DNA from 4 places in the Streptomyces sp. NPDC059224 genome. Region 1 is predicted to be linked to each of the others. Evidence: riboswitches for the same ligand, from Rfam matches in the RefSeq annotation. Region 1 holds a riboswitch; each other region holds the start of a gene.

Region 1 (7,478 bases):
GGTGATCCACGCCGAGACCGAGGTGGCGAAGGACTTGCCGAGGAACGGGCCGAGCGGCACGTACTCCCACGCCTGGATGTCGCGCGCCGACCAGTCGTTCAGGAGCGTGAGCCCGAACACGTGCTCCCGGAAGTCGCTCAGCGCCACCGGCCGGCCCTGCTGCGACGGCGTCCCCACGACGAAGCCGACCTCGGCTTCGATGTCCAGCCGGGCCGACGGGCCGAACACCGGAGCCTCCGAGGGGTCCGCGGACGTCTTGCGCTGGCCCGACGGCCGTACGACGTCCGTTCCCGACACCACGACGGTGCCCGCGCGGCCGTGGTAACCGATCGGAAGATGCTTCCAGTTGGGGGTGAGCGGTTCGACGGCGTCGGGGCGGAAGATGCGGCCGGCGTTCCGGGCGTGGTTCTCCGAGGCGTAGAAGTCGACGTAGTCGGCGACCTCGAAGGGCAGGTGCATGGCCACCGCTGACAGCGGGTGGAAGAGGGGTTCGAGCACCTCGCGGTGCGCGGGCACGGTCACCCACGCGGTCAGGGCGCGCCGTACGTCCGACCACGCGGTGCGGCCCGCGGCCAGCAGCGGGTTGAGGGTCGGGCGGGCGAGCATCGTGGCGTAGGGGGAGCCGAGGGCGAGAGCCGCGGCACCGGCGTCGAGTACGTGGTCGCCGAGGCGGACGCCAACCCTCCGTTCCGTGCTCTCGGGGGTCGAGAACACGCCATACGGAAGATTGTGCGGGCCGAAGGGGTCACCCTCGGGGACCTCGAAGGGGGGCAAGGGGGGCATGGGGTGACTGCCTCGCTCTCATCCGTGCCGCGCCGGGCCGACTGTGCGGTGACGTCGCTCTGGCGTTGGGCGGCATTCCATGTGGTCGCGCCACACGTTACGGGTGAGTTGGCCGTCGCGGCAGTGTCTAAAGAGTTCGCAATGTCCGAATAGGCGTTGTCGGAGGGTGCAATTCCGGCTCAGCGTCCTTCGGGGGACACGAACGGGGTGGATCCGGTCCGTACAGGGGGACCCCTGGGGGGACCGTGGCCAGGAATGCCGTCAGCATGCCGCTCGACGCGGATCGCGACGTGCCGGGCCTGATCGTCAAGTTCGGCGACGGTCCGCCGCATCCCGGCGGGGTCGGCGCGCTTCGCAGTCCGGGACGCCTCGGCGTTCCCATGTACGCGATCGCCGAGGACGCCTGCACACCGGCGGCCACCGCCCGTTACCTCACACGGGCGTTCGTATGGCCGACGACGGGAGCAGCTCGTGACCGGCGTCCAGTTCGGGGGCGTCGCCGTCCTCGTCGAACCAGAGTCCGAGCCGCCTGGTCTCCTCGGTGCACAGCGCACCGCCGACCGGGTCCCCGGGGCAGTCGCCCAGCCGCTCGAAGCCGTCGATGAGCCGGCAGGCGCAGTTCCAGCCTGCCTCGCCGGGGTCCGCCGCGTCCCGGTCGCCGCCTCCAGCAGATGCGCCCGGAAGTCCTCCGGTCCGTCCGTCACCACGCCGCTCCAGCCCCATCGGTACCGCCGACCCACCGAGAACGTAACGCGCGCCACCGGCAACGCCCCATCGCCGATACGGCGGGCGCCATTTGAGGCCGAAACGCACAGTGAGTCTCAGGGGCGTGCTGTCCGTATTCTCTGATCATGGTCGCACCCACCCCGTACTCACTGATCGCCACCGACCTGGACGGCACACTGCTGCGTGCCGACGACACCCTCTCCGAACGGTCGCTCGCCGCGCTCGCGCGGGCGGGCCGGGTCGGCGCCCGGCATCTCGTGGTGACCGGCCGCCCCGCGCCGAGAGTGCGCCCCCTCCTGGACGACCTCGGTTGCACGGGACTCGCGGTCTGCGGCCAGGGCGCCCAGCTCTACGACGCCGGCGCGGACCGGCTGCTGTGGTCGGTCACCCTGGACCGGGAGCTGGCCGAGACCGCCCTGGGCAAGATCGAGGCCGAGGTCGGGCAGGTGTACGCGGCGGTCGACCAGGACGGCGTGGACGGGCTCACGCTCATCGAGCCGGGCTATCTGATGCCCCACCCCACGCTGCCCGCGCTGCGCGTGGGCCGGCGGGACGACCTGTGGTGCGCGCCCATCAGCAAGGTGCTGCTGCGCCACCACACCCTGTCGGACGACGAACTGGCGGCGACCGCGCGCGCGGTGGTGGGATCGCTCGCGACGGTCACCATGTCGGGGCCGGGAACGGTCGAGCTCCAGCCGTGCGGGGTGACCAAGGCGACCGGGCTGGCACTGGCCGCCGACCATCTGGGGCTGAGCCCCGAACGGGCCATCGCCTTCGGGGACATGCCCAACGACATCCCCATGTTCGACTGGGCGTCCTACGGGGTGGCCATGGCCAACGCCCACGCCGAACTCAAGGCGGTGGCCGACGAGATCACCCTGTCGAACGAGGACGACGGCATCGCCGTCGTCCTCGAAAGGCTCTTCACCTGACGGCGCCGGTCAGTACGCGCCGTGCACGTTGTCGATCGAGCCGTACCGCGCGGCGGCGTAGTTGCAGGCGGCGGTGATGTTCGCGACCGGGTCGTAGACGTCGAACGACGTGCCGTCCACGTGGTAGGTCTTGAACGTCGGGTCGATCACCTGGAGCAGGCCCTTGGAGGGGATGCCGGCGGCCGCGTTGGAGTCCCAGAGGTTGATGGCCCGGGGGTTGCCGGAGGACTCACGCATCACGTTGCGGTAGATGCCGTTGTAGCTGCCCGGAATGTTCTTTTCGGCCATGATCGCGAGCGACTCGCGGATCCAGCCGTCGAGGTTGTTCGGGTACCCGGCGAGCGTCGTGGACGCCGTCGAGGTGGTGGACGTGGCGGCGGAGGCGGCGGTCGCACCGATGAGCGGGAGGGCGAGAACGGCGGCGCCGGTACCGGCGACGGCGAGCGTGCGGATGACGCGGTTACGGCGGGGGCGGCGGTGCTGAGGGGCAGCAGACATGTCGTGGTTCCTCTCCGTCGCCTGCGGGGTGAGCTGTCGGGTTCGGGCTCGGGGAGTTCCCGGTCGCACCGCCCTGAGGCGAGGCGACTTCACCCCTAGCCGTTCCGGTACGACGTCCGTCGGTGACGTCGGTCGCCCGGTCCGGCGACTTACCTGGTTCCCCCGCTCCTGCCGTGCGAATGGACTCGTTGATGGTCGCGACGGGCGGCGGCAGGATTTGGCGTCCGCCCGGTGAGCCGGAACGTATGCGAGAGCACATGTCCGGAACAAGTACCTGATTCCCCCAACACGCCGATTGACCTTGGTCTGAGTCGTATGGGGTACTTGATCCTTTGCGGTTGCCAAGCCTCAACTCGCCAACAGGAAAAGGAGAGAGAGGGTCGCCTTACCGCCTCGGTGGCACTCAGGGCCACGTGACCCACTTCACGAAGTGGCAATTACGGCGAATCGGACAAAGGGGGATTGATTGAATCCGCCTTTTCGGGTGTCGAGGGAATAGCCCCGCTCCGCCATTTGTATGGATTGCCTCGATTGGAGCGAGTGAAGTGGTGCACATCACAAGTGATTCCATGAATTGTCCGAATTGCCTTGTTAAGCGGAATTTCGCTTCGAGGTGAGCGGACCGACGGACCTGGGCGGGTGGATGCCGAGGTGCCGGGAGTTCCCGTGTGGCGGTACGTGATTCCGGTCACGCCGAGGGCGGGGCGCAGGCGTCACGACTCGACGGCGGCCGAGCGATCGTCCATGCGCGTGTGTCCTCCGTGAGAGCGGAACCTCCGCCCCGTCGCGCGTCGTTGTCCTGGCGGCCGTCCGGGGATTGGGGGTCGCGGCGAGCGTCATGAGCGGCCCGGGCGCGCGGGTCCTCGTCCCGAGGGGGACGCGTCCCGAGGGGTGCCGACCGCGGGAGCCCCCGACCGTGTTCACGCCCTCGTCCGTGCCGAGGCCGCGCCGTCGGCTGCTCGCGGGTCGTGAGTCCGCCCGCACCGCGCCGGCCGGGACCGGGCCCCACGCGCGCCCGCGCGCATGTCTGATCGCGCATGTCTGATCTCGTGGAGGAGGGGGCATACGGGGGTGGATCGGAACGCGGCGGACCGCGGAAGGGGTACCTCCGGGCAGGTGACGTCGGCAGGAGGTGGCGCGACCGTCCACGGACGGAGGTCTGCGGGACGATCCGCGGCCGGACCCGGTGTCGGTGCTGGTCCGGGATCCGGTTCAGGACCCGGTCCGGGACACGGCTCGCCCCCTGGTTCGGGACAAGCACCAGCACATCCTGTTAAGTCATTGCATGTCAGGTCGTATCAGCTGATCAAGAACATACCGGTCGTGATCCGATAGTGCCCGAGGTGTAACGGTGGGCGCCCTCGGTGATCGAAACCTGACCGGATACGCTGACTTGAGTGATGGCAGCGACCTATCGACAAACCATGTAACCGCCAGTGGACACCAGCAGACAGGAGACCCCTCGTGACCGTCGGGCCGTTCGGGCTGAGCGTGCGGGACCAGGCTCTGGAAGCCGATGTCCAGGCCGGATTGACGGCTGTCGAGGAGGGCTTGCTAGAAGCCACCAAAAGTGAGGTCCCGTTCATCACGGAAGCCGCGCAGCACCTCGTGCGGGCCGGCGGGAAGCGGTTCCGGCCCCTGCTGGTGATGCTGGCCGCGCAGTTCGGTGACCCGTACGCGCCGGGCGTCGTGCCGTCGGCGGTGGTCGTCGAGCTGACCCATCTCGCCACGCTCTACCACGACGACGTCATGGACGAGGCGGCCGTGCGGCGTGGTGTCGACAGTGCCAACACCCGCTGGGGCAACTCGGTCGCCGTCCTCACCGGTGACTTCCTCTTCGCGCGCGCCTCGCAGATCCTCGCCGACCTCGGACCCGAGGCGGTGCGGGTCCAGGCCCTCGCGTTCGAGCGGTTGGTGACGGGTCAGATCCTGGAGACGGCGGGTCCTTCGGACGGGCGTGACCCCGTCGACCACTACCTCGACGTGCTCGGCGGCAAGACCGGCTCGCTGGTGGCGGTCTCCTGCCGTTTCGGCGCGATGATGTCCGGTGCCGACGAGACGGTCGTGGACGTCCTCACCCAGTACGGCGAACGCCTCGGTGTCGCCTTCCAGCTCGCCGACGACGTCCTGGACATCGCCTCCGACTCCCACGAGTCCGGCAAGACCCCGGGGACCGACCTCCGCGAGGGCGTCCCCACGCTTCCGGTGCTGCGGCTGCGGGAGCGGGCGGCGCGGCTCGGGCTGCCCGACGACATCGCGCTGTGCGAGCTGCTGGACTCCGACCTCACGGACGACGTTCGGCACGCGGAGGCCCTGGCGGCCCTGCGGGCGCACCCGGCGCTGGAGCAGGCGCGCCGGGACACCGTCCGGTACGCGGAGGAGGCCAGGGCCGCCCTGGCGCCGCTGGTGGAGTGCGACGCGAAGGTGACGCTGCTGGAGCTGTGTGACGCGGTGGTGCACCGGGCGGGGTGACCCCCGGTTCTGTGGCGCAGGTCACATTGCTGGACTGAGTCCAGTCTGAGATCAGTTCCGTACCTCTCCCCAGAAGCCGACGCAGGGGGCGTCGGCTGACCTAGGGGGAGAAAACGGAATCATGGTCATCAACGCAACGCGTCGCAGGACCCTCGTCGCCGCCGCCGTCGCCGTGTCCGCACTCGGCGGTGCCGCCGTCCCGGCGTACGCCGCCACCAGCCACAGTTCCGCCCGTCACGGCTCCACCGGCTCCGTCGTCCTCGTCGCCAGCCTGCGCGGTGGCAACGAGATGCCCGTCGCCGGTGGGGCAGCCGTCGGGGACAAGGACGGCGTCGCGCTGGAGTTCATCCAGGTCAAGGGGGACAAGGTGACCGTCGCCGTGACCTGGCGCGGTACCGGCAGGCCGACCGACCTGCACATCCACCAGGGCGCCAGGGGCACCAACGGCGGTGTGAGGATCGGCTTCGGAAGGTTGCTGAAGAAGGCCAAGGGTCACACCGTCACCGGCAGCGTCAAGGTCGCCGACAAGACCCTGCTGAAGGGGCTCACCACCGATCCCGGGGGTTTCTACGCCAACCTGCACACCGCCGACTTCCCTGGCGGGGCGGTCCGCGGCCAGCTGCACGCGGTCACCACCGTCACCGACCTCAAGGGCGGCGGCCTGCAGGCCTCCGTCGTCACCGGCAAGCAGATCTACGAGTGCAAGGCGGCCGAGGGCGGCCACGCCTTCGCCCAGCGGGACGTCAGTGCCAGGCTCGGCGGCGGAATCCGGCACTCCTTCGTCGCCCCCGGCTCCGGCACCCCGCAGTGGGTAGCGCCCGACGGCAGCGCGGTCACCGGGACGGTCCTGACCAGGACGCCGAACGGCGACGGCAACGTGCCCGAGCTGGACCTCAAGGCCGCGCAGTCGGGCAAGAAGCACGGGCTGCTCGCCCGCACCGGCGAGGTCCTGCGCCTGAACACCGTCGGCGGCGTCGCCCCGGCCGGCTCCTGCACTCCGGGTGCCGTCGTGGGGGTCCCCTACCAGGCCGACTACGTGTTCGTGCGACAGCACTGACCGAACGGAACACGTGACAGAAAGCGACCGCAGGCGCCTCCGCCGCACGACCCCTACGGGTCGGGGCAGGCGCCTGCGCCCTTGTGTCATACCGCAGTCGTACGCGGAGTTGGCTCCCGGGTCTGACGCTTGAGAGGCCCGGATTTGGTGAGATGGAAACCACGGAAATCACCACCACTCACCGTTTCGGGTGAGAATGGCGGCTCAGGGTGGGACACGTGCGAGCACAGCCGCCGCCGACGACGGAGGTAAGGCACACATGGCACCGAACGAAACCGAGGACAGCACGGGGGCCGCGCAGGCCGACGACGAGCTGCGCGCCGAGCGGCGGCGCAAGGCCGCGCGATACGTCGTCCCGGTCGCGGTCGTGGGAGTGGCCGCTGCCACGATCGGTCTGGTCCCGGCGCTCGCCGACTCCGGCGACCCCGACCTGCCGAAGATCACCGCGCAGGAACTCATCAACAAGATCGCCAAGTCGGACGTGCAGCAGCTGTCCGGCACCGTGAAGATCAGCACCGACCTCGGCCTGCCCGACCTCGGCGGTCTGGAGAGCGGCCTGCTGTCCGGCGCGGCCCAGGGCGGCGGCGACGGTTCGTCCGCCGACCCGTCGGCCAAGCTCACCGAGCTGGCGTCCGGCACGCACACGCTGCGCGTGGCCGCCGACGGCCCCGAGAAGCAGAAGGTGTCGCTGCTGGAGAGCGGCGCCGAGTACAGCCTCATCCACAACGGCACGGACGTGTGGGGCTACGACAGCAAGTCCAACGAGGTCTACCACTCCACCGCCGCCGGCTCCGGCAAGGCCGACCGGCACGAAACCCCGGCCACGCCCAAGGACTTCGCCGACGAGGTCCTCAAGTCGGTCGACGACACCACCTCGGTGAAGGTCGACGGTACCGCCCAGGTCGCCGGTCGTGACGCCTACCGGCTGGTCATCAAGCCGAAGCAGTCCGGTACGACGGTCGGCGCGATCAGCATCGCGGTGGACGCCAGGACCGGTACCCCGCTGAAGT
Region 2 (7,478 bases), on a different contig from region 1:
AAACCCTTGCGGAGGGTGGCGCGGCGGTGCCGGATGCGCGTGTGAATCGTTGGTCGAATGGGTTGGCCAGAGCTTGCCCACTGCCTACCATCGATCACCGCAAGACTTTGTGCACCGTCGCACAATCTCCTCGGGAGGCATCCTTGCACCGCCGCCGTCGCACCGCGCTCGTCCTGTCCGCCGCGATCGCCACCGCGGTCCCCTTCCTCACCGCCTGCGGAAGCGACGCGCACCCGGGCGCGGCGGCCGTCGTCGGCGGCCAGCGGATCACCGTCACCCAGCTGGAGACCCGGGTGAACGAGGTACGCCAGGCCCAGCGGGCGGCTGTGCCGGACGAGCAGCAGTACCAGCAGGTGCTCGCCGCCACCAGCAGCCTCACCCGGGACACGCTGCACAACATGGTCCTCGACCAGGTGCTGCACCGGGCCGCCCAGGACGCGGGTATCGGCGTCACCCGCAAGGAGATCCAGCAGATGCGCACCGGCCTCGCGCAGCAGGCCGGCGGCACCAGGGCGCTCCAGAACGCCTGGCTCCAGAAGTACGGCATCGCCCCCAAGCGGCTGGACGACAACCTGCGCCTCCAGCTGGAGGCGCAGAAGCTCGCCAAGCTCCTCGGCACCGACACCAGCCAGCCCGCCTTCTGGAAGGCCCTGTCCAAGGCGTCCCAGGAGCTCCACGTCGACCTCAACCCCCGCTACGGCGCCTGGGACATCCAGAAGAGCAGCCGGGTGGACACCAAGACGCCGTGGGTGCGTGAGGTCACGTCGGCCGGGACACAGACGGCGGCGTAGGCGCAGGGCGGACGGCCCGGCGCGCGGGGTCCGGGCCGGCGGGCCGGGTGACACGGGCGGGGGCGACGCGAGCGGTCATACGATCACTCGACCGCCCCGCCCTGTGGACAACGCCCGAGGCCGGCGGCGCGGGTGCGTTACGTTCGGAGGGTGAACACCACCAGCCCGGAGCCTCCCGCTCCCCCCGTCCCCGACCCCGGCCGGATCATCCTGCTCACCACCAGCCACCGGGTCGCCCCCGGCCTGCTGTCCTGGCCCGCCTGGCAGGCGCTGCGCTCGGCGGACCGGGTGCTGTGCGCGGACGGTACGCACCCGCAGCTGCCCTATCTGCGGGAGGCCGGGACGGCGGTGGACGAGAGCGCCCCCACCGCGCAGGAACTGGTCGAGGCCTGCGCCGGCGGCCGGACGGTGGTGGTCGTGGCGACGGGCGAGGGCGAGCCGGCCCTCACCGACGGCCTGGCCCGCCTCGCCGGCTCCGGCCGCGTCGCGATGCCCCGGCTGGAGCTGCTCCCCGCCTCCTACGACCTGCCCGGCGCCCGCCTCCTCGACCTCGTCCAGGTCATGGACCGGATCCGCGCGGAGTGCCCCTGGTCGTCGCGGAAGACCCATGAGGGTCTGGCGAAGTACGCCATCGAGGAGGCCTACGAACTCGTCGAGGCGATCGAGACCGGCGACCGCGACGAACTGCGGGAGGAACTGGGCGACGTGCTTCTCCAGGTCGTCTTCCACGCGCGCATCGCGGAGGAGGACCCGGACGCCCCCTTCTCGGTCGACGACGTGGCCGGGGGCATCGTCGCGAAACTCATCCACCGCCATCCGCACGTCTTCGGTGACGAGACCGCCTCGACACCCGAGGAGGTCAAGGAGCACTGGCTGCGCACGAAGGCGGTCGAGAAGCGGCGCGAGTCGGTGACGGACGGCATACCCCTCGCCCAGCCCGGACTCGCACTGGCCTCGAAGCTCGCCTCCCGGGTGCGGACGGCCGGTCTGGAGGTGCCGCTGCCACAGCCGCGGGGCATCGGGTACGAGCTGCTCGCGCTGGCGGTACGGGCCGAGGCGGAGGGAACCGACCCCGAGTCGGCGCTGCGGGCCGCGGCCCGGGCGTACCGGGACGCGGTGCGCGTCGCGGAAGGGGTGGACGCGTAGGCACTGCCCCCGGGCCGCCGGGCCGGCTCCAGGGCCCTCCGCCGCCGGATACCGTCAGGAGGTGACCAACCAGCCCACCTCCGACGGCCCCACCCCCGGCGGCCCCGCCGCGCCCGAACTCTTCACCTGGGAGTTCGCCGCCGACCCGTACCCCGCCTACGCCTGGCTGCGGGAGCACGCGCCGGTGCACCGCACCCGGCTTCCCAGCGGGGTCGAGGCCTGGCTGGTCACCCGCTACGCCGATGCCAGGCAGGCCCTCGCCGACCCTCGGCTGTCCAAGAACCCGGAGCACCACGACGAGCCCGCGCACGCGAAGGGGAAGACCGGGATCCCCGGTGAGCGCAAGGCCGAGCTGATGACGCATCTGCTGAACATCGACCCGCCGGACCACACCCGGCTGCGCCGGCTGGTCAGCAAGGCGTTCACCCCGCGCCGGGTGGCCGATTTCGCGCCCCGGGTACAGGAGCTGACCGACCGGCTCATCGACGGGTTCGCGGAGCGGGGCGAGGCCGACCTGATCCACGAGTTCGCCTTCCCGCTGCCCATCTACGCCATCTGCGACCTGCTGGGCGTCCCGCGCGAGGACCAGGACGACTTCCGGGACTGGGCCGGGATGATGATCCGGCACGGGGGAGGGCCGCGGGGCGGGGTCGCGCGGTCCGTGAAGAAGATGCGCGGCTATCTGGCCGAGCTGATCCACCGGAAGCGGGAGGCGCTCACCGCCGAGCCGGCCCCGGGCGAGGACCTCATCTCCGGACTCATCCGCGCCTCCGACCACGGCGAGCACCTCACCGAGAACGAGGCCGCCGCCATGGCCTTCATCCTGCTGTTCGCCGGCTTCGAGACGACGGTCAACCTCATCGGCAACGGCACGTACGCCCTGCTCACCCACCCGGAACAGCGCCGCCGCCTGCAGGACTCGCTGGCCGCAGGCGAGCGCGGGCTGCTGGAGACCGGAGTGGAGGAACTCCTGCGCTACGACGGGCCGGTGGAGCTCGCCACCTGGCGGTTCGCCACCGAGCCGCTCGGCATCGGCGGGCAGCGCATCGCGGCCGGCGACCCGGTCCTCGTGGTGCTCGCCGCGGCGGACCGGGACCCGGAGCGGTTCGCGGAGCCGGACACCCTCGACCTGTCCCGGCGGGACAACCAGCACCTCGGATACGGCCACGGCATCCACTACTGTCTCGGCGCCCCGCTCGCCCGCCTGGAAGGGCAGAGCGCGCTCGCCACCCTCCTCACCCGTCTCCCGGATCTGCGACTCGCGGCGGACGAGAGCGAGTTGCGCTGGCGCGGCGGGCTCATCATGCGCGGACTGCGCACGCTCCCCGTGGAGTTCACCCCCGTGGCGCCCTCCACCGGCAAAGATGACCGGCGTTCAACTATGTGATCTTCACGTGATCTGCGCGGCATTAACTTGTGACAAGTGATCGTCTGCCTATACCTTCACCCATCAGTGCGGCGCGCCGGCAGGACCCGTCGCGCCGGTCACCGCTGTCGCTCGAAAGGTTTCCGCATGCTCTCCGGGAACGGTCGTCACCGTCGCCCCCGTCAGGCTCCGGCTCTTCTCGTCGCGGCCGGCGTGACCGGCTCGGCCATCGCCATCCCGCTCCTCGGAGCGGCGAGCGCCAACGCGGCCGACGGCGGCACCTGGGACAGGGTGGCCGAGTGCGAGAGCGGCGGCTCCTGGAGCATGGACGCAGGCACCGGCTACTACGGCGGCCTGCAGATGTCCCAGGACGACTGGGACGAGCACGGCGGCCAGGAGTACGCCAGTACGCCGGACCAGGCGAGCCGTTCGCAGCAGATCGCCGTCGCCGAGAAGATCCTCGCCGACCAGGGCACCAAGCCCTGGCGGACCTGTGCCCTGTTCGCCGGGCTGTCCTCGGACGACTCCTCGGTGAACGTCGACACGGGCCTCGGCGGATCCGGCGACACGTCCGGCTCCTCCGACTCGTCCCCCGGGCTGTCTGATTCGTCCTCTTCATCTGGTTCATCGGATTCATCTGGTTCATCGGATACCGGATCGTCCGACTCCTCGCCGGACGCGTCGGGCGCCACGGACCCGGACTCGGCCACCCCGTCCCCGAGTGGGAGGGGCGACTCCGGCAAGGGCGCCTCCACCGGCTCCACGAAGACGGACAAGTCGGGATCCAAAGGCTCCGGCACCCCGGAGGTGAGCGAGAACCCCGTGGTGCCCGAAGCCGACGACTCGGACAATTCGTGGCAGACGGGCAGCTCTTGGGATCTGGTCGACACGGGAGCCGTCAGCAGCAGCGGCAAGCACCGCGGCGGCTCGGCGGACGAAAGCGTGACAAACGGTCAGAGTGCGACGTCTTCCGGACGTCACGCCTCCCCGGGTGCCGGCACCTACACCGTGCGGGACGGCGACACGCTCGCCTCCATCGCCGACTCCCTTGACCTCGACGGCGGATGGCGCGCGCTCTTCGCCGCCAACAAGGCGGACATCGGCACCGACCCGAACCACATCGCCCCCGGTCAGACCCTGAAACTCAGTAGCTAAACGGATTGAAACCGGCGGGAGTTGACGCTTCCGCCCGCCCTATTTCGAAGCCAAATGTCCGCTTTGGTGAAAGTGTGGGATGAGTCTCAGAAGCCCTGATCATCTTTGATATTCGCCGGATCGCCTGTTTACGGTCGAGGCCGCTCGTCACCACGAGCCCCGGCCGCCGCAACGCCGAGTCCTGCCAGCGGCCACCCGGGAACAGTCGTCGCGTCAAGCGCCGTAGGCAGGAGCGGGGGACCCAAGGTAGGTGCCGGGACCGGTGGTTGAGGCTGCCGTGTCCGGCTCGGGGTGAAGCCGCGCACCGTGAGGTGTGCGGCCGGGCAACTCATTCGGCCCGAACCCGACAGCTCACCTCGCAGGCGTCGGTGAGGGGATCCTCCATGCTGTTTTCCGGCAAGGGCAAGCACCGTCGTCCGTCCAAGGCCGCCCGCGTCGCCGCGCTCGCCGGCGTCACCGGTGTCGCCATCGCCGCTCCGCTGATGGCCACCGGCACCGCCTCGGCCGCCACCGCCTCCGAGTGGGACGCCGTCGCCCGGTGCGAGTCCGGTGGCAACTGGGCCATCAACACCGGCAACGGCTACTACGGCGGTCTGCAGTTCTCCGCCTCCACCTGGGCCGCGTACGGCGGCACGCAGTACGCCGCGCAGGCCAACCAGGCCACCAAGGCGCAGCAGATCGAGATCGCCGAGAAGGTTCTCGGCGCGCAGGGCAAGGGTGCCTGGCCGGTCTGCGGCACGGGCCTGTCCGGCGCCGCCCACACCGGCGGCAGCACCAGCTCGTCGAGCAGCGGCACCGCCACCCGCTCGACCGACACCCAGGCCGCCTCCCGCTCCGCCGAGCGTCCGGCCGCCAAGAAGACGGTCACCACCCCGACCGGCAAGAAGGTCAAGAAGGGCGACGGCGAGTACAAGGTCGTCAAGGGCGACACGCTCAGCTCGATCGCCGAGAAGCACAAGGTCAAGGGTGGCTGGCAGGCGCTGTTCAAGCTGAACAAGGACATCGTCGACGACGCCGACTTCATCTACCCGGGCCAGCAGCTGCACCTCAAGTAGGCCCCGGGAGGCGGGCACCCCGAAGTGACAGGCGGCGCCCGGCCGAACCACAGCGCTCACACAACCGTGGTCCCCGCGGTGAGGACCACATGAGGGCCACCCCCGTCCCCCACGGCTCCCCGCTCCGGTGCGTCTTCCCCCGTACGCGCCGGGGCGGGGTTTCTCTTTGTCCTCGTGCGGTGGTCCTCTCCTTGACCCGCTCTTCTTCCGTTCTTCATCGGACCCCCCTTTGTTCCGTGCATGAACAATGAGTACCGTCTCTGTGTCCACGGGCCGGTCGGTCGGCTGGCTCACGGGCCCGGGACGGTTAGGCTCTAGTCGCAAGGCTGAGCAAGGGCCGACCAGGCCCGCGTGCGCCCGCACAACCAGCGTCACATCCCAAGAAGGAGATGCTCGTGCCGTCCATCGACGTCGTCGTAGCCCGGGAAATCCTGGACTCCCGAGGCAACCCCACGGTCGAGGTCGAGGTCGGCCTCGACGACGGCAGCACGGGTCGTGCCGCCGTTCCCTCCGGCGCCTCCACCGGCGCCTTCGAGGCCATCGAGCTCCGTGACGGCGACCCCAACCGCTACCTCGGCAAGGGCGTCGAGAAGGCCGTCCTCGCCGTGATCGAGCAGATCGGCCCGGAGCTGGTCGGCTACGACGCCACCGAGCAGCGCCTGATCGACCAGGCCATGTTCGACCTGGACGCCACCGACAACAAGGGCTCGCTCGGCGCCAACGCCATCCTCGGCGTCTCCCTCGCCGTCGCGCACGCCGCCTCCGAGGCCAGCGACCTGCCGCTGTTCCGCTACCTGGGCGGCCCGAACGCGCACCTGCTGCCGGTGCCGATGATGAACATCCTCAACGGCGGCTCGCACGCGGACTCCAACGTCGACATCCAGGAGTTCATGATCGCCCCGATCGGCGCGGAGTCCTTCTCCGAGGCGCTGCGCTGGGGTGCCGAGGTCTACCACACCCTGAAGAAGGTCCTGAAGAACAAGGGCCTGTCCACCGGCCTCGGCGACGAGGGCGGCTTCGCCCCGAACCTGGAGTCCAACCGCGCCGCGCTCGACCTCATCCTGGAGGCGATCAAGCAGGCCGGTTACGTCCCCGGTGAGCAGATCGCGCTCGCGCTCGACGTCGCCGCGTCCGAGTTCTACAAGGACGGCAAGTACGAGTTCGAGGGCAAGTCCCGCTCGGCCGCCGAGATGACCGAGTACTACGAGGAGCTCGTCGCCTCCTACCCGCTGGTCTCCATCGAGGACCCGCTGTTCGAGGACGACTGGGCCGGCTGGAAGGTCCTCACCGACAAGCTCGGTGACAAGGTCCAGATCGTCGGCGACGACCTGTTCGTCACCAACCCGGAGCGCCTGGCCCGCGGCATCGAGGACGGCGCCGCCAACGCCCTGCTGGTCAAGGTGAACCAGATCGGTTCGCTCACCGAGACCCTGGACGCCGTCGAGCTGGCCCAGCGCAACGGCTTCAAGTGCATGATGTCCCACCGCTCCGGCGAGACCGAGGACGTCACCATCGCCGACCTCGCCGTCGCCACCAACTGCGGCCAGATCAAGACCGGCGCCCCGGCCCGCTCCGAGCGCGTCGCCAAGTACAACCAGCTGCTGCGCATCGAGGAGATCCTCGACGACGCCGCGGTGTACGCCGGCCGCAGCGCCTTCCCGCGCTTCAAGGGCTGAGCCGTAGGGCCCGTAGAGGGTAAGGCTTAGCCAGTCGTACGTACGTCCCCGTACCCGGTCCCGTACCGTGTCCGGGGACGTACGCACGTATCAGGGAGGCGGGGACATGGCCGCGAAGGACCGGGACCGGTTCTCCACCGCGACCAGGCTGAAGCTGCTCGGCGAGCAGACGGCGGCCCGGGTCTACCGCTCCCAGACCAAGCGGCAGGCCCGCCGCTCCCGGCTCACCAGCCGTGCCGCGCTGCTCGCGATCGTGCTGTGCACGATGGTCGTCGCGCTCGCCTACCCG
Region 3 (7,478 bases), on a different contig from region 1:
GGGAACGCGCCCCGCGCCCGGGGTGTGCGACCGGTGCGTCGTGCGACGCCGGTTCACCCGTGTCCCCGACCGGGTGGATTCCGGACAATGGTGTGTCGGACGGGGCCCGCCCGTCCATCCGCACCGGGGCGGGCTCCGTTCGCCTGCTGAACGGGGGAGGGGGCCGACGGCGATCCGGCGGCCCCCTCCGAGCTGTCCGAGCAGCTCAGCCTCGTGTCACGCGCCGCTCTCGCGCAGCATGTCCTCGCGCTCGACGAGCTTGACGCGCTCGCGGCCCTGGGGCTCGCCCAGCGCACGCTCGGCGGCGTCCAGCCTGTACCAGCCCTCCCAGGTGGTGAAGCGGACGTTCCGCTCGGCGAAGAAGGCGTCCACGGCCTCCGGCGCGGGCGACTCGGGCGTGTGCAGCCGGTCGTTCGCGTAGTCGTCCAGGAGGTTGGAGACGGTCTCGTTGGCGTCGCCCTTGGTGTGGCCGATCAGACCGACCGGGCCGCGGCGGATCCAGCCGGTGACGTACGTCGACCGGAGGTGGTCGCCGCCCTCCTCGATGACCCGGCCGCCCTCGTCCGGGACGGTCCCCGAGTCGATGTCCCAGGGCAGCTTGGGCAGCTTGTCGGAGAGGTAGCCGACCGCGCGGTAGACCGCGCCGAGCTCCCAGTCCTTGAACTCGCCGGTGCCCTTGACGTTGCCGGTGCCGTCCAGGGCGGTGCGCTCGGTGCGCAGCCCCGTGACCTTGCCGTCGGCGCCGAGGATCTCCGTCGGAGACTCGAAGAAGTGCAGGTAGAGCTTGTGCGGGCGGTCACCGACATCGCGGATCGCCCAGTTCTCCAGGGTCTTGGCGACCATGTCGGCCTGCTTGTTGCCGCGCCGGGTCTCGATCGAGCCCGCGTCGTAGTCGATGTCCTCGGGGTCGACGATGACCTCGATGTTGGGGGAGTGGTCCAGCTCCCGCAGCTCCATCGGCGAGAACTTCGCCTGCGCCGGGCCACGGCGGCCGAAGACGTGCACCTCGAGGGCCTTGTTGGCCTTCAGTCCCGCGTGGACGTTCGGCGGGATCTCGGTGGGGAGCAGCTCGTCGGCGGTCTTGGCGAGGATGCGGGCCACGTCCAGGGCCACGTTGCCGACCCCGAGGACGGCCACCTTCTCCGCGTCGAGCGGCCAGGTGCGCGGCACGTCCGGGTGGCCGTCGTACCAGGAGACGAAGTCGGCCGCGCCGTAGGAGCCGTCCAGCTCGATGCCGGGTATGCGCAGTTGGCGGTCGGCCGTCGCGCCCGTCGAGAAGATCACCGCGTCGTAGAAGGAGCGCAGGTCGTCGAGGCTTATGTCGGTGGGGTAGTCCACGTTGCCGAAGAGCCGGATCTGCGGCTTGTCGAGCACCTGGTGCAGGGCCGTGATGATGCCCTTGATGCGCGGGTGGTCGGGGGCGACGCCGTAACGGATCAGGCCGAACGGGGCGGGCATCCGCTCGAAGAGGTCGACGGACACGCCGGGCTCGGCGGCCACCTCGGACTTGAGCAGGGCGTCGGCGGCGTAGATCCCGGCCGGGCCGGCTCCGACGATGGCTACCCGCAGGGGGCGCGGCATGATCAGGTTCCCTTCGAGTGATGACAATCGACCGAGTGAAGACAATCGATCTCGAACGGGAAGCCTAAGCTAAGGCAGTCCTAAGTTAGTACACGGGTCCACTCTATGACCTCATAAGGCGACCTTATGAGGTGTGTCGGACACCGCTTGTGCCCCGGAGACGGTACCGCTCTCCGCCCGGTGCCTGGCGCCCGCCCCGGACATGCGCCAGCCTGGCCTGTGCGCCGCACGGGGCGCGGTGTCCCGAGGGCGAGGGGTGAGAGCGTGGACGCACGCGGGGAGAAGACCGTCGCGGTGACCGGCGGCAGCGGATTCGTCGGCAGTCATCTGGTGCGCGGGCTGCTGGAGCGGGGCTACCGGGTCCACGCGACCGTCCGCAGCGCCTCCGCGGCGGACAAGGTGCGGCCCCTGTGGGAGCTCCAGGAGGCCTTCCCCGGCCAACTGGCCCTGTTCGAGGCCGACCTGATCAGGGACGGCTCCTTCGACGAGGCCTTCCGAGGCTGTGCCACGGTCTTCCACGTCGCCTCGCCGTTCCTGATGCCGGAGCGGATCCGGGACGGCCGGCGGGACGTGGTCGACCCGGCGTTGCTCGGCACCCGCAACGTGCTGGCGAGCGTGGACCGCACCCCGGACGTGACGACCCTGGTCTTCACCTCCACCGTGGGCGCCGTCTTCGGCGACTACTGCGACGTCCGCGAGATGGCCGGCGGGATCCTGACGGAGAAGTACTTCAACACCACCAGCACGGTGGCCGGCAACCCCTACCACTACGCCAAGACGGTCGCCGAACGCGCCGTCCTGGACGCCGGGACCGCTCAGGACCGCTGGCGCATGGTCTGCGTCAACCCCGGCCTGATACTGGGCCCTTCGCTCACACCCGCCTCCGAGTCCGGCAGCCTTTTCCTGCTCGACGAGCTGTTCAAGGGCTACTTCTGCTACGGCGCCCCGGACTTCAGCTTCACCACCGCGGACGTCCGCGACGTGGCCGACGCGCACATCGCGGCGGCGGAGAACCCGGCGGCGCACGGCCGTTACATCGTGGCCAACGAGACGATGACGTCCTTCCACGAGATGTCCAGGATCATCCGCACCCGGCGTCCCTGGGATCCGCGCCTGCCGCGCACCGCGCTCCCGCACTGGCCGGTACGGGTCCTCGGTCCGTCCTTCGGGCTCACCCAGGACTACATCCGCAAGCACCTCGGCATCCGCTTCCGCGTCGACAACAGCCGGGGCGTCCGCGAACTGGGCCTCACCTACCGGCCCGTCGAGCAGACCCTCCTGGACCACCACGCGAGCTGGCGCACGCGGCGGCGGAGGGTCTGACCCCGACGGCCGGGCTCAGGCCGGGCGGACCACCCGGTGGATCGCCGACTCCCCGGCGTTGTAGATCGACTCCTCGCGGATGGAGGCCCCCGGGCTGGGCGCGTGGATCATCATGCCGTCGCCCGTGTAGACCCCGACGTGGCTGTCGTTGTCGAAGAAGAAGACCAGGTCACCGGGCTCGATCGCGGCCAGGGTCAGAGGGGTGCCGGCGAAGGCCTGCTCGGCCGTGGCGCGCGGCAGCGACACCCCGGCGGCACGCCAGGCGGCCTGGGTGAGGCTGGAGCAGTCGTACGAGTCCGGACCGGTCGCCCCCCAGACGCAGGGCCGTCCGATCTGCGCCCGGGCGAACGCCAGCGCCCTCATGGCCTTGCCGGGCTCGGCCACGGCACCGGGCACGAGGAAGGAGCCGGTGTCGGCGACGGCTGCGGGCGCGAAGGCGGCCGGGGGAGAGGTGGGGAGCGGAGCAGTGACCACGGGGGGCGCGGTCGGGACGGGGGCGGTGACCACCGGGGGCACCGCCGGGACGGTCGCGGTGGGGAACGGGGCCTGGGCGACCTGCGCGGCGGCGGCCATCGCCAAGGGGGGCTCGGCCATCGCGGCGGGAGCCGCCAGCATCGCCCACGGCGGGTCCGTCACGGCCGCGGGTATCACCGGCGCGGGCAGCGGAGCCTGAGGCGTGAGCATCGGCGCGGCTGATCCCCAGCCGGCGGCCGTCGGCTGCGTCCCGGCCGGGTAGCCGCCCAGGTCCACGGCGGGCGCCGCGGGGAAGGCGCCGGTGCCGAAGCCGGCCGTCGGCACGGCGGCCGTCGGAAAGCCGGCCGTCGGCATGGCGGGAGCCGCCGCGTCCGGGGCCGACGCGGCGTACGCGGCGGCGGGATAGGCGGCCTCCGCGGTGGCCGCCGGCGTGCTGAGGTAGGCGGCGGCCGCGTCCTGCGCGACGCCCGGGAAGAAACCGTTGTCCATCGGGCCCGGGACGGGCGCAGGCGTCTGGAAGGCGCCCGTGTCGGCGGGGTACGCGGCCTGGAAGGCGTCCGTGTGCGCGGGGGGCACGGAGGGAAACCCGCCGGTGTCGTCCGGCATCCGGAACGTGCCCGTGGCGCCCGGCGTCATGACCCGGAAGGAGCCGGTGTCGCCCGCGCCCGCGGCCGGCATCGCACCCGTCTCCCCGCCCGTCACGGGCGGGAAGCCGTCGGTGGCGCCCGGGGTCATCACGCGGGAGCCGTCCGTGTTCGCCGGGAACCGGGACTGGACGGCGCCCGGGGTCATGATCCGGAAGGTGCCTGTGTCCGTCGCGGACACCACCGGGATGCCACCCGTCGTCTCCGTCACGGTCGGGGCCCGCGAGGAGCCGGTGTCGCCGTACCGCTCCGGCATGCCGGCGGGGGCCGACCACTGCTGCGCGGGGGCCTGGGCCTCGGGCGCCGGCCAGGGGGCCTGAGCCGCCTGCGGTGCCGGTGCCGGTGCCGGGACGGGAGCGGCCGGTTCGGGCGCCGCGATCGCGCGCTGTCCGGTGCGCTGGGACAGCAGCTCGCGCGCCTTGGCGATCTTCAGCTGGTACTTGGTCTTGGACGCGCCCGGCGTGGCCCGCTGCGGCGCGGCGGCGGGCAGCGCCTTGGGCGAGCTGGACGGTCCCGGGGGCAGTGCCGCGGGGGATCCGGCCGTCAGTTCCAGCGGGCGCCCCGCCGGTTCGCGGACGACCTCGATGTCGCTGTTCGCGGACGGCCCCGCGGTCAGCTCGGGCCGGGCCGCGCCGGTGCCCTCCAGCTGGCCGAGCAGGTCGGCCGCCATGGCGCTGACGGGGCGTCGCGGGCCGGGACGGGCGGGCTGCCGGTCGGAGGGCAGCGCCGCCGGGACACTCGGCCCCAGCCGCGAGCGCGCTCCGTCGAACCACTCGCGGGCGATGCTGTCGAGGCCCGGGTCGTCACGCCGGGGCCGCTTGAACAGCGGGACACCGCGGGACCGCGAGCCCCCGTTCATCGCGCGTGTGGCGTTGTAGTTCCCGGTGGCGTTCTCGGCCTGGTCGTAGAGGCTGTCGATCCGCTGTCGAACCTCGTCACGGCTCTCGGGCGCCATGGGGGTCGTGCTCCTTCCGTACTCCGCCGACCGGGTTAGCTGTCGGGTTCGGGCGGGTCGATCCGGAAGGCATGCCCTACGGCCGTCGCCCCTCAGGGCAGTTGGCCGATTCACCCCAGTGGTTCGGTTGGGTCCCCGGCTCCGGGAGGCCCCGTTGGGCACCGGATTGGGCGGAGGCCGCGCGGCCCGACGGGATTCGCCGGGGGGAGCCGAGCGGCTTGCCCGTCAACTTAGCCAACTTGTGTCACTCGTGTGAAGGTTGAAGTGGCTAATGTCCGATACGTAATTGTGATGTTCGTCGTAGCGTTCGAGGTGCCGGAGCGGTGTCGTGGGCGACCGGACGGCTGCTTCCTATGAGATCGCCGTGAATTCGTGGGGCCGTTGAACACGGCGGCGCCGGGCCGCGTACAGGGCGGGGGATTTCCATGTCCGGCCCGACCACGACACGCAGGGGAACGACCTTGAGACCCAACAGGCGCAGACGCCCGACCGGCGCACAACGAGCGACCTTCGCAGCGGTCGCCCTCATGCTCGGCGGCGCAACACTGGTCGCGGTGAACGTCTACGCCTCGGCCACCGAAGGCGGTTCGGACCAGCAGGCCGGGCAGACCGCCCAGGTGCTGTCCGCGCCGACCGTCTACTGCCCCGACGCCGGCAGCCGTCTGACGGACGTGCCCGACGCGGCCCGGGCCGACGTCGACGGTGAACTCGCGCAGCTGGACCAGCAGATCGCGGCCGCCTACCAGCAGCTCAAGGAGTCGGCGGCGGCGATCCGGCAGAACCCCTCTCTCGCCGACCAGACGATTCTGGGTCCGCTGAAGGAGAAGCGGTCCGAATCCCTCCAGCGCATCGCCGACGCCATCGGCCGGGAGGGCGACCGCCCCGAGGGCCTCGACGACCTCGCCCCCTGCACCCTGCGCTCCTCGGACCAGGGCGGCGGCCAGTCGGCGTCGCCGCAGGACGGCGCCACACCGGGTCAGAGCGCGAGCGCCGGTGCCGGCGCCGGGACCGGCATCGGCGGCCAGGGCGGCAACGGCCCCGTCGCCGCCGACTACGCCGACATCACTGCCGTCCAGCCCAATGTCACGACCCCGGCCGAGCAGTCCGGCGGTTCCACCGGCACCTTCTCCTCCAGCTGCGGTGTCAACGCCAACGGGCTGTTCAACTCGGACAACGTGATCGTGGCGCCGGGTGTCTCCAACGGCGCGCACCACTTCCACGACTACATCGGCAACCAGTCCAACAACGCCTTCGCCAGCGACGACGACCTCGCGAAGGCCGACACGAGCTGTGCGGACCAGGGCGACAAGTCCACGTACTACTGGCCCGTGCTGCGCCTGCAGAACGGCACGCAGGAGCGGGACGCCGACAAGCCGGGCGGCGGCACCGAGGGCAACGCCGGGCAGATCGTGACGGCGAAGGAGGTCACGCTCACCTTCGAGGGCAACCCGACCTCCAAGGTCACCGAGATGCCGCGGCTGCTGCGCATCATCACCGGTGACGCCAAGTCCTTCGTCAACGGCCCGGCCAACGCGAACGCCTCCTGGAGCTGCACCGGTTTCGAGGACCGGCAGCTCAAGGACAAGTACCCGCTCTGTCCCTCCGGCAGTGACGTGGTGCGTACGTTCCGGTTCCAGAGCTGCTGGGACGGCCGGAACATCGACAGCGCCAACCACCGCACCCATGTGGCGTTCGAGGCCGCCGACGGCAGCTGCCCAGCCGGCTTCGAGGCCATCCCGCAGCTGGTGCAGCGCATCGTCTACGACGTGGACGCGCCGAGCCTTCAGGACGGCGGCCGGACGGTCCCGCTGTTCGCGGTGGACTCGTTCCCCGAGCAGCTGCACAAGCCGGTCACCGACCACGGCGACTTCATCAACGTCTTCGACGAGGACCTGATGCGGAAGATGGTCGGCTGCATCAACTCCGGCCGTACCTGCGGCGCGGGGGCCGACGAGGAGCCGCCGTCGCAGAGCGCCGAACCCGACCCGTCCGAGTCGGCGACCCCGGAGAACCCGCCGTCGGACACCGCGAGCCCGGTCACCGAGCCGAGCGACACGGCGGCCCCGGCCGACCCGCCGGCCCAGACGCAGAGCGCCGAGCCCTCCGAGCCCGCGGCCGAGCCGTCGGCCACGAGGTCCGGCTCCGGCGACTCCGGTCTGCCGCACGTCTACACGAGCGCTTCGCCGAAGAAGTCCTCGGGCACGGGAGGCGGAGTCATCAGCAAGCCGACCGAGCGGCCCGAGACCCAGGCCCCGGCCGACGCGGCGAGCACCGCCGGTGCCGCTCCGGCCGGCCGGCAGAACCCGTCCACCGCGCCCCAGACCGAGCCGCAGGCCGTCCAGGGTGATCTCGCCGAGACCGGAACCAGCCTCTGGCCGGCCGCCTTCGGCGGACTGCTGCTGGCCGCCGGGTTCGTGCTGCTGTGGCGCACCCGGTGGAGGTCGTCCTGACCCAGGCGACGCGTCTCCGCCGGGCCCCGGCCCGGCGGAGACGGCGCGTCC
Region 4 (7,478 bases), on a different contig from region 1:
CTCCGGGAACGGCTCGCCGTTCGTCGTGCGCGCCAGCAGGCCCGTCGAGGAGAGCAGCACCCGGCACGGGTCGTCGGCCACCTGGAGCGGCACCACGCTCGCCGGGACACCCGATGCCTCCAGCAGGACCGTGCGCCGCTCGGTGCCGAACTTCTTCGCCACCGCGGCCAGTTCGGCCGAGACCAGCTTGCGCAGCTCCGCGTCCGACTCCAGGATCCGGGTCAGCTCGGCGATCTCCGCGGTGAGCTTCTCCTTCTCCGCCTCCAACTCGATGCGGTCGTACTTGGTCAGGCGCCGCAGGGGGGTGTCCAGGATGTACTGCGTCTGGATCTCGGAGAGCGAGAAGCGCTCCATCAGGCGCTGCTTGGCCTCCGCGCTGTTGTCGCTGGAGCGGATCAGCCGGATGACCTCGTCGATGTCGACCAGGGCCGTGAGCAGGCCCTCGACCAGGTGGAGGCGGTCGCGGCGCTTGGTGCGGCGGAACTCGCTGCGGCGGCGGACCACGTTGAAGCGGTGGTCGAGGTAGACCTCGAGCAGCTCCTTCAGGCCGAGCGTGAGCGGCTGGCCGTCCACCAGGGCGACGTTGTTGATGCCGAAGGACTCCTCCATCGGCGTCAGCTTGTAGAGCTGCTCCAGGACCGCCTCGGGCACGAAGCCGTTCTTGATCTCGACGACCAGACGCAGCCCGTGCTCGCGGTCGGTGAGGTCCTTGACGTCGGCGATGCCCTGCAGCTTCTTGGAGTTGACCAGGTCCTTGATCTTGGCGATGACCTTCTCGGGGCCGACCGTGAAGGGCAGTTCGGTGATGACCAGGCCCTTGCGGCGGGCGGTGACCGTCTCCACCGCCACCGTGGCGCGGATCTTGAAGGTGCCGCGGCCCGTCTCGTACGCGTCCCGCACGCCCTCCAGGCCGACGATGCGGCCGCCGGTGGGCAGATCGGGGCCCGGGACGTGCTTCATCAGCGTGTCCAGGTCCGCGTTCGGGTACCGGATCAGATGCCGGGCGGCCGAGATGACCTCGCCGAGGTTGTGCGGCGGCATGTTCGTGGCCATGCCGACCGCGATTCCCGACGAGCCGTTGACCAGCAGGTTCGGGAACGCGGCGGGCAGCGCCACCGGCTCCTGCTCCTGCCCGTCGTAGTTCGGCGTGAAATCGACCGTGTCCTCGTCGATCGACTCGGTCATCAGGCTGGTCGCCTCGGCCATCCGGCACTCGGTGTACCGCATGGCGGCCGGCGGGTCGTCGTTGCCCAGGGAGCCGAAGTTGCCGTGGCCGTCGACCAGCGGGACACGCATCGAGAACGGCTGGGCCATGCGCACCAGCGCGTCGTAGATCGACGCGTCGCCGTGCGGGTGCAGCTTGCCCATCACCTCGCCGACCACGCGCGCGCACTTCACGTAGCCGCGCTCGGGGCGCAGGCCCATCTCGTTCATCTGGTAGACGATCCGGCGGTGCACCGGCTTCAGGCCGTCGCGGGCGTCCGGCAGGGCGCGCGAGTAGATGACCGAGTACGCGTACTCGAGGTAGGAGCCGCGCATCTCGTCCACGACGTCGATGTCGAGGATCCTCTCCTCGTACGAGTCGTCGGGCGGCGGGGTCTTCGTGCTGCGGCGGGCCATCGCTGCCGGCTCCTTGCTCATGCGTGAACGGGATCTGACGCTGACCATTGTGGACCGCGGTACTGACAACCCGGGCCAGGACCCGGTCTCCGCGGCCCGCCCCGGTGCCACGGAGGCTTTCGGGAGCGGGTCGGACGCAGGCTACGCGATCCGCTGTGGGCGTACGTGGTGCGGGAACTTCGCCGGGTTCCGGCACGCTTGCATACAGTGGCAGGACTGGCAGAAAAACCGCGGTTCGAGACGGCTTCCGCGAGTGAGTGACGCGAGCGAAGGGACGTACATGCCCATGGGTCACACGACCACGGCCGAGACAGGCTCCGGAGGCCTGACAGCGACCGAGCACCGCTTGGCCAACGGTCTGCGCGTGGTGCTCTCCGAGGACCACCTGACCCCGGTCGCGGCGGTCTGCCTCTGGTACGACGTCGGTTCCCGGCACGAAGTCAAGGGACGTACCGGCCTGGCTCACCTTTTCGAGCACTTGATGTTCCAGGGCTCCGCCCAGGTGAAGGGCAACGGCCACTTCGAGCTCGTACAGGGCGCCGGCGGCTCGCTCAACGGCACCACCAGCTTCGAGCGCACCAACTACTTCGAGACCATGCCCGCCCACCAGCTGGAGCTCGCCCTCTGGCTGGAGGCCGACCGTATGGGCTCGCTGCTCGCCGCCCTCGACGACGAGTCGATGGAGAACCAGCGGGACGTCGTCAAGAACGAGCGCCGCCAGCGCTACGACAACGTCCCCTACGGCACCGCCTTCGAGAAGCTCACCGCGCTCGCCTACCCGGAGGGCCACCCCTACCACCACACGCCGATCGGCTCGATGGCGGACCTGGACGCGGCCACCCTGGAGGACGCGCGGGCGTTCTTCCGTACCTACTACGCGCCCAACAACGCGGTGCTCTCGGTGGTCGGCGACATCGACCCCCAGGAGACCCTCGCCTGGATCGAGAAGTACTTCGGCTCCATCCAGGCGCACGACGGCAAGCCCGCCCCGCGTGACGGCTCGCTGCCCGACATCATGGGCGAGCAGCTGCGCGAGGTCGTCGTGGAGGAGGTGCCCGCGCGCGCGTTGATGGCCGCCTACCGGCTCCCGGAGGACGGCACGCGCGCCTCCGACGCGGCCGACCTGGCTCTCACCGTCCTCGGCGGCGGCGAGTCCTCGCGTCTGTACAACCGCCTCGTACGGCGCGACCGTACGGCCGTCGCCGCCGGCTTCGGGCTGCTGCGCCTGGCCGGTGCGCCCTCCCTGGGCTGGCTGGACGTGAAGACCTCCGGTGACGTCGAGGTCCCGGTCATCGAGGCCGCCATCGACGAGGAGCTGGCCCGCTTCGCGGAGGAGGGCCCCACGCCCGAGGAGATGGAACGCGCCCAGGCCCAGTTGGAGCGCGAGTGGCTGGACCGGCTGGGCACCGTCGCCGGCCGCGCCGACGAACTGTGCCGGTTCGCCGTCCTGTTCGGCGACCCGCAGCTTGCCCTGACCGCCGTCCAGCGCGTCCTCACGGTGACCCCGGAGGAGGTCCAGGAGGTCGCCAAGGCCCGCCTGCGGCCCGAGAACCGCGCGGTGCTCGTCTATGAGCCCAAGTCCCCCGAGACGGTCGAGGACGCCGACGTACCCGAGGACCCCGAGGCCGAGGCCACGGTCGAAGCCGGCGACAACAACGAGGAGGCGGCGAAGTGAGCGAGCTCGCCACCATGGACTTCCACCCGCAGCCCCAGGCCGGCGAGGCCCGGCCCTGGGCCTTCCCGGCCCCCGAGCGCTCCACCCTGGACAACGGGCTCACCGTGCTGCGCTGCCACCGCCCCGGACAGCAGGTCGTCGCCGTGGAGGTGCTCCTGGACGCACCCCTGGACGCCGAGCCGGCCGGCCTGGACGGCGTCGCCACGATCATGGCGCGCGCCTTCTCCGAGGGCACCGACAAGCACTCCGCCGAGGAGTACGCCGCCGAGCTGGAGCGGGCCGGCGCCACCCTCGACGCGCACGCCGACCACCCGGGCGTCCGGCTCAGCCTGGAGGTCCCGGCCTCCCGTCTGGGCAAGGGCCTCGGGCTGCTCTCCGACGCGCTCCGGGCACCCGCCTTCGCCGACAGCGAGGTCGAGCGGCTGGTCCGCAACCGCCTCGACGAGATCCCGCACGAGCTGGCCAACCCCAGCCGCCGGGCCGCCAAGCAGCTCTACAAGGAGCTCTTCCCGTCGGCCGCGCGGATGTCCCGGCCGCGCCAGGGCACCGAGGACACCGTCGAGAAGATCGACGCGGCCGCCGTACGCGCCTTCTACGACCGGCATGTGCGGCCCGCCACCGCCACCGCGGTCGTCGTCGGCGACCTGACCGGCATCGACCTGGACGAACTGCTCGGCGAGACCCTGGGCGCCTGGCGCGGCACGGCCGCCCAGCCCCGGCCGGTGCCCCCGGTCACCGCGGACGACACCGGCCGTGTCGTCATCGTGGACCGCCCCGGGGCCGTCCAGACGCAGCTGCTCATCGGCCGCGTCGGCGCCGACCGGCACGACCGCGTCTGGCCCGCCCAGGTGCTCGGCACCTACTGCCTGGGCGGCACCCTCACCTCCCGCCTGGACCGCGTCCTGCGCGAGGAGAAGGGCTACACCTACGGCGTCCGTGCCTTCGGGCAGGTGCTGCGCTCCGCCCCCGACGGCAGCGGCGCCTCGATGCTCGCCATCAGCGGCTCCGTGGACACCCCGAACACCGGCCCGGCGCTCCAGGACCTGTGGACGGTGCTGCGCACCCTCGCCTCCGGGGGCCTCACGGACGCCGAGCGTGACGTCGCCGTGCAGAACCTGGTCGGCGTGGCGCCGCTCAAGTACGAGACGGCGGCGGCCGTCGCCGGCACCCTGGCCGACCAGGTCGAGCAGCATCTGCCGGACGACTTCCAGGCCACCCTCTACCGGCAACTGGCCGCCACCGGCACCGTGGAGGCCACCGCGGCGGTCGTGAGCGCCTTCCCGGTCGACCACCTGGTGACGGTCCTGGTCGGCGACGCGGCGCAGATCAAGGAGCCCGTCGAGGCCCTCGGCATCGGCGAAGTGACGGTCGTCGCCGCGGAGTAGCGGGACGCGTGCGCCCGGAGCCCTGGTGACCCTCGGGTCACCGGGGCTCTGAAATGTCCGAATTGGGGCGGAGGTTGCCTGTCTGCCCTGTGGGATGCGCGACAAAAACCGCGATCCGTTTGAGGATTGCGAGGACGCCCTCATAGGTTCTTCCGGACTGTCCGCCAGGCACCGAGCCGCGCCCGCGGCACCGGACAGTCATCGCCGAGTCCCCGTACGGCGCGAGCCAGGGGAGCCGGGGACCCATGCAGTCCCTGGGGTGAATCGGACGCCCGCGCGAGCCGCGAGGGCGCCCGTAGGAGACCTTCCTGCTCCGAACCCGTCAGCTAACCCGGTAGGCGAGAGGGAAGGAAAGGACCAGCCTCTACATGGCGTTCATGTGCGCCTCCGGGAAGCACCGTCGTCCCGGCCGGGTGAAGCGCACCACCGCGCAGGCCGCCGGTATCGCGGCCCTCACCACCACAGGTGTCATCGGCACCGTCTCGGCAGCCCCGGCGCTCGCCGCGGAGAACTCGGTCGAGCAGACCGGCCTCACTCCGGTGATCACGGTCAGCGACTCGGTCGCCGAGCAGATCGACGCCCAGGCCGCCGCGCAGACGGCGGCCGCCGAGCGCAAGGCGGCCGAGGAGGCCGCGCGCAAGAAGGCGGCGGCCAAGGCCAAGAAGGAGCGCGAGGCCGAGGTGCGTGCCGCGCGGGAGGCCGAGCGCAAGCGTCTCAACGCCTTCGTCGCGCCGATCTCCGACTCGTACGTCTCCACCGGCTACCGGACCGGCGGCTCCCTGTGGTCCTCCGGCGCCCACACCGGCATCGACTTCCACGCCGCCACCGGCACGGTGGTGCACGCGGTCGGTACCGGCACGGTCGTCTCCACCGGATGGGGCGGCTCGTACGGCAACCAGATCGTCATCAAGATGGCCGACGGCATGTACACCCAGTACGGCCACCTGTCGTCGATAGGAGTCTCGGTGGGGCAGAAGGTCACCCCGGGCGAGCGGATCGGCCTCTCCGGCGCGACCGGCAACGTGACCGGCCCGCACCTCCACTTCGAGGCCCGCACGACCCCGGAGTACGGCTCGGACGTCGACCCGGTCTCCTACCTCCGCAAGCACGGTGTCGACGTCTGACCCGAACGCGGCGACGACCGTGTGACGTCACGCGGCGAGTGTGCCGAAGCCCCGGCTCCCGAGCCGGGGCTTTCGTCGTTTTCGTGAACCCGATGTCCAAAAAATATGCATGGATTCAGGGCCGCCGTCGGAAATTCCCGCTCATTGCAATAGAGTCACGGAACGGACGCCACTCGGCGGCGTTTCACGGGGATTAAGGCGGAGGTCGGACATGCGTATTCCGGCGCACTCGGTATGCACGGCGATCCGGGACGACATCGTCGCGGGTGTCTACGAGCGCGGCAGCCGGCTCACCGAGGAACTCCTGGCCCGCCGCTACGGTGTCTCGCGCGTCCCCGTCCGCGAGGCCCTGCGCACCCTGGAGGCCGAGGGCTTCGTCGTGACGCGCCGGCACGCGGGCGCGTGCGTGGCGGAACCGACCGAGCAGGAGGCCGCCGACCTGCTGGAGATGCGCCTGCTCCTGGAGCCGCTCGGCGCATCCCGGGCCGCCCAGCGCCGTACCGAGGCCCACCTCAAGGTGCTCCGCGGACTGGTCAGGCTGGGCCAGGAACGCGCCCGCAGGGGTGGCAGCGAGGACCTGCGCTCCCTGGGCGGCTGGTTCCACGAGACGCTCGCCCAGGCCACCGGCAGCCACGCCCTGACCTCGACGCTCACCCAGCTGCGGCACAAGATCGCCTGGATGTACGTCGTCGACTCACCCGCCAACCCCGTGGAGTCCTGGGCCGAGCACGGCGCCATCGTGGACGCGGTGACACGCGGCGACGGCGAACGCGCGCGGGCGATCACCGCGCTGCACGCCGAGCGGTCCACGGTCTCCCACCGGCCGCGCTTTTCCGGCGGCACGGACCGGGCGGCCGGTGTGAGGACTTCGCAACATCCCGTAAACATGTCGGGCCTGCGGCATTAACACGGGCGCCGTATACAAAGAGATGTTATTCGGTGGAGCAGTATTTCCGACGCCCTCGGCCGGACTCCGCCGCCTTTATTTCGCGCGCGCCCGGAATTTCCGGAGCGTGTCATCGCCGTGCCCGGCGGGGAATTAACCGCGCCCGGTGCGCGGCCGGGTTCCGCATAAACGCCCCGTTCGCAAAAGGTGGCCGAGGCGGCTCGGTTTCCCGCCGCGCGGCGGGAACGGCGAGGCCGCGCCGCCCTGGCGGGGGCGGCGCGGCCTCGTTCGTGCGGGTGCGGTGACGCTCAGACGGTCTCGGGGAGCTCCTCGAGACCTTCGCCGACCAGCTTGGCCAGGCGCTCGAGCGCGGCGTCCGCGCCCTCGGCGTCGGAGGCGAGGACGATCTCCTCGCCGCCCTGGGCACCCAGGCCCAGGACAGCCAGCATGGAGGCCGCGTTGACGGGGTCGCCCCCGGCCTTGGCGATCGTCACCGGGACGCCTGTGGCCGTGGCGGCTCGGACGAAGATGGAAGCGGGGCGGGCGTGGAGGCCCTCGGCCCAGCCGACGTTGACGCGGCGCTCAGCCATGTGATGCTGCCCTTCGGTGTTCAGGGTTGTCTAGACCAGTTTCCCATATCGTGAAGCATGCCCGGAGCGGACGTGAGTCCCCGCGGGTGTGTCGTCGGACCGCGGCCTCGGTCCGGCTTCCGTCCTCCACAGACTGCCTCGCGCCACTGTCGGACGCGAGCCGTACTCTGGGGCCCATGCAGACCCCGGCGGACCGAC

What was found. Region 1 has a riboswitch for cyclic di-AMP ahead of ACFXI4_RS15050 (transglycosylase SLT domain-containing protein). Riboswitches for the same ligand answer to the same signal wherever they lie in the genome.
Positions count from the first base shown of each region.
Region 2: linked by a shared signal. The riboswitch ahead of ACFXI4_RS39635 (transglycosylase family protein) and the one ahead of ACFXI4_RS15050 (transglycosylase SLT domain-containing protein) in region 1 are both predicted to bind cyclic di-AMP.
Region 3: linked by a shared signal. The riboswitch ahead of ACFXI4_RS09435 (C40 family peptidase) and the one ahead of ACFXI4_RS15050 (transglycosylase SLT domain-containing protein) in region 1 are both predicted to bind cyclic di-AMP.
Region 4: linked by a shared signal. The riboswitch ahead of ACFXI4_RS21010 (M23 family metallopeptidase) and the one ahead of ACFXI4_RS15050 (transglycosylase SLT domain-containing protein) in region 1 are both predicted to bind cyclic di-AMP.

Region 1 covers NZ_JBHZAN010000012.1:141,441-148,918, forward strand. The annotation lists gene fahA (fumarylacetoacetase) at 1-774, opposite strand, end outside; partial or broken gene ACFXI4_RS15035 (ATP-grasp domain-containing protein) at 1,050-1,286, shown strand; gene ACFXI4_RS15040 (hypothetical protein) at 1,216-1,506, opposite strand; gene ACFXI4_RS15045 (HAD family hydrolase) at 1,635-2,441, shown strand; gene ACFXI4_RS15050 (transglycosylase SLT domain-containing protein) at 2,451-2,939, opposite strand; cyclic di-AMP (ydaO/yuaA leader) riboswitch at 2,945-3,140, opposite strand; gene ACFXI4_RS15055 (polyprenyl synthetase family protein) at 4,353-5,411, shown strand; gene ACFXI4_RS15060 (CHRD domain-containing protein) at 5,533-6,468, shown strand; gene ACFXI4_RS15065 (outer membrane lipoprotein carrier protein LolA) at 6,728-7,478, shown strand, end outside.
Region 2 covers NZ_JBHZAN010000053.1:36,991-44,468, reverse strand. The annotation lists gene ACFXI4_RS39655 (SurA N-terminal domain-containing protein) at 144-791, shown strand; gene ACFXI4_RS39650 (nucleoside triphosphate pyrophosphohydrolase) at 942-1,937, shown strand; gene ACFXI4_RS39645 (cytochrome P450) at 1,999-3,324, shown strand; gene ACFXI4_RS39640 (transglycosylase family protein) at 3,451-4,458, shown strand; cyclic di-AMP (ydaO/yuaA leader) riboswitch at 4,667-4,838, shown strand; gene ACFXI4_RS39635 (transglycosylase family protein) at 4,842-5,513, shown strand; gene eno (phosphopyruvate hydratase) at 5,903-7,189, shown strand; gene ACFXI4_RS39625 (septum formation initiator family protein) at 7,296-7,478, shown strand, end outside.
Region 3 covers NZ_JBHZAN010000007.1:110,133-117,610, forward strand. The annotation lists gene ACFXI4_RS09425 (FAD-dependent oxidoreductase) at 217-1,581, opposite strand; gene ACFXI4_RS09430 (NAD-dependent epimerase/dehydratase family protein) at 1,846-2,904, shown strand; gene ACFXI4_RS09435 (C40 family peptidase) at 2,920-4,977, opposite strand; cyclic di-AMP (ydaO/yuaA leader) riboswitch at 4,986-5,160, opposite strand; gene ACFXI4_RS09440 (DUF1996 domain-containing protein) at 5,505-7,427, shown strand.
Region 4 covers NZ_JBHZAN010000018.1:67,973-75,450, reverse strand. The annotation lists gene ACFXI4_RS21025 (DNA topoisomerase (ATP-hydrolyzing) subunit A) at 1-1,620, opposite strand, end outside; gene ACFXI4_RS21020 (pitrilysin family protein) at 1,901-3,295, shown strand; gene ACFXI4_RS21015 (M16 family metallopeptidase) at 3,292-4,680, shown strand; cyclic di-AMP (ydaO/yuaA leader) riboswitch at 4,873-5,036, shown strand; gene ACFXI4_RS21010 (M23 family metallopeptidase) at 5,049-5,804, shown strand; gene ACFXI4_RS21005 (GntR family transcriptional regulator) at 6,016-6,711, shown strand; gene ACFXI4_RS21000 (HPr family phosphocarrier protein) at 6,999-7,280, opposite strand; gene ACFXI4_RS20995 (GNAT family N-acetyltransferase) at 7,457-7,478, shown strand, end outside.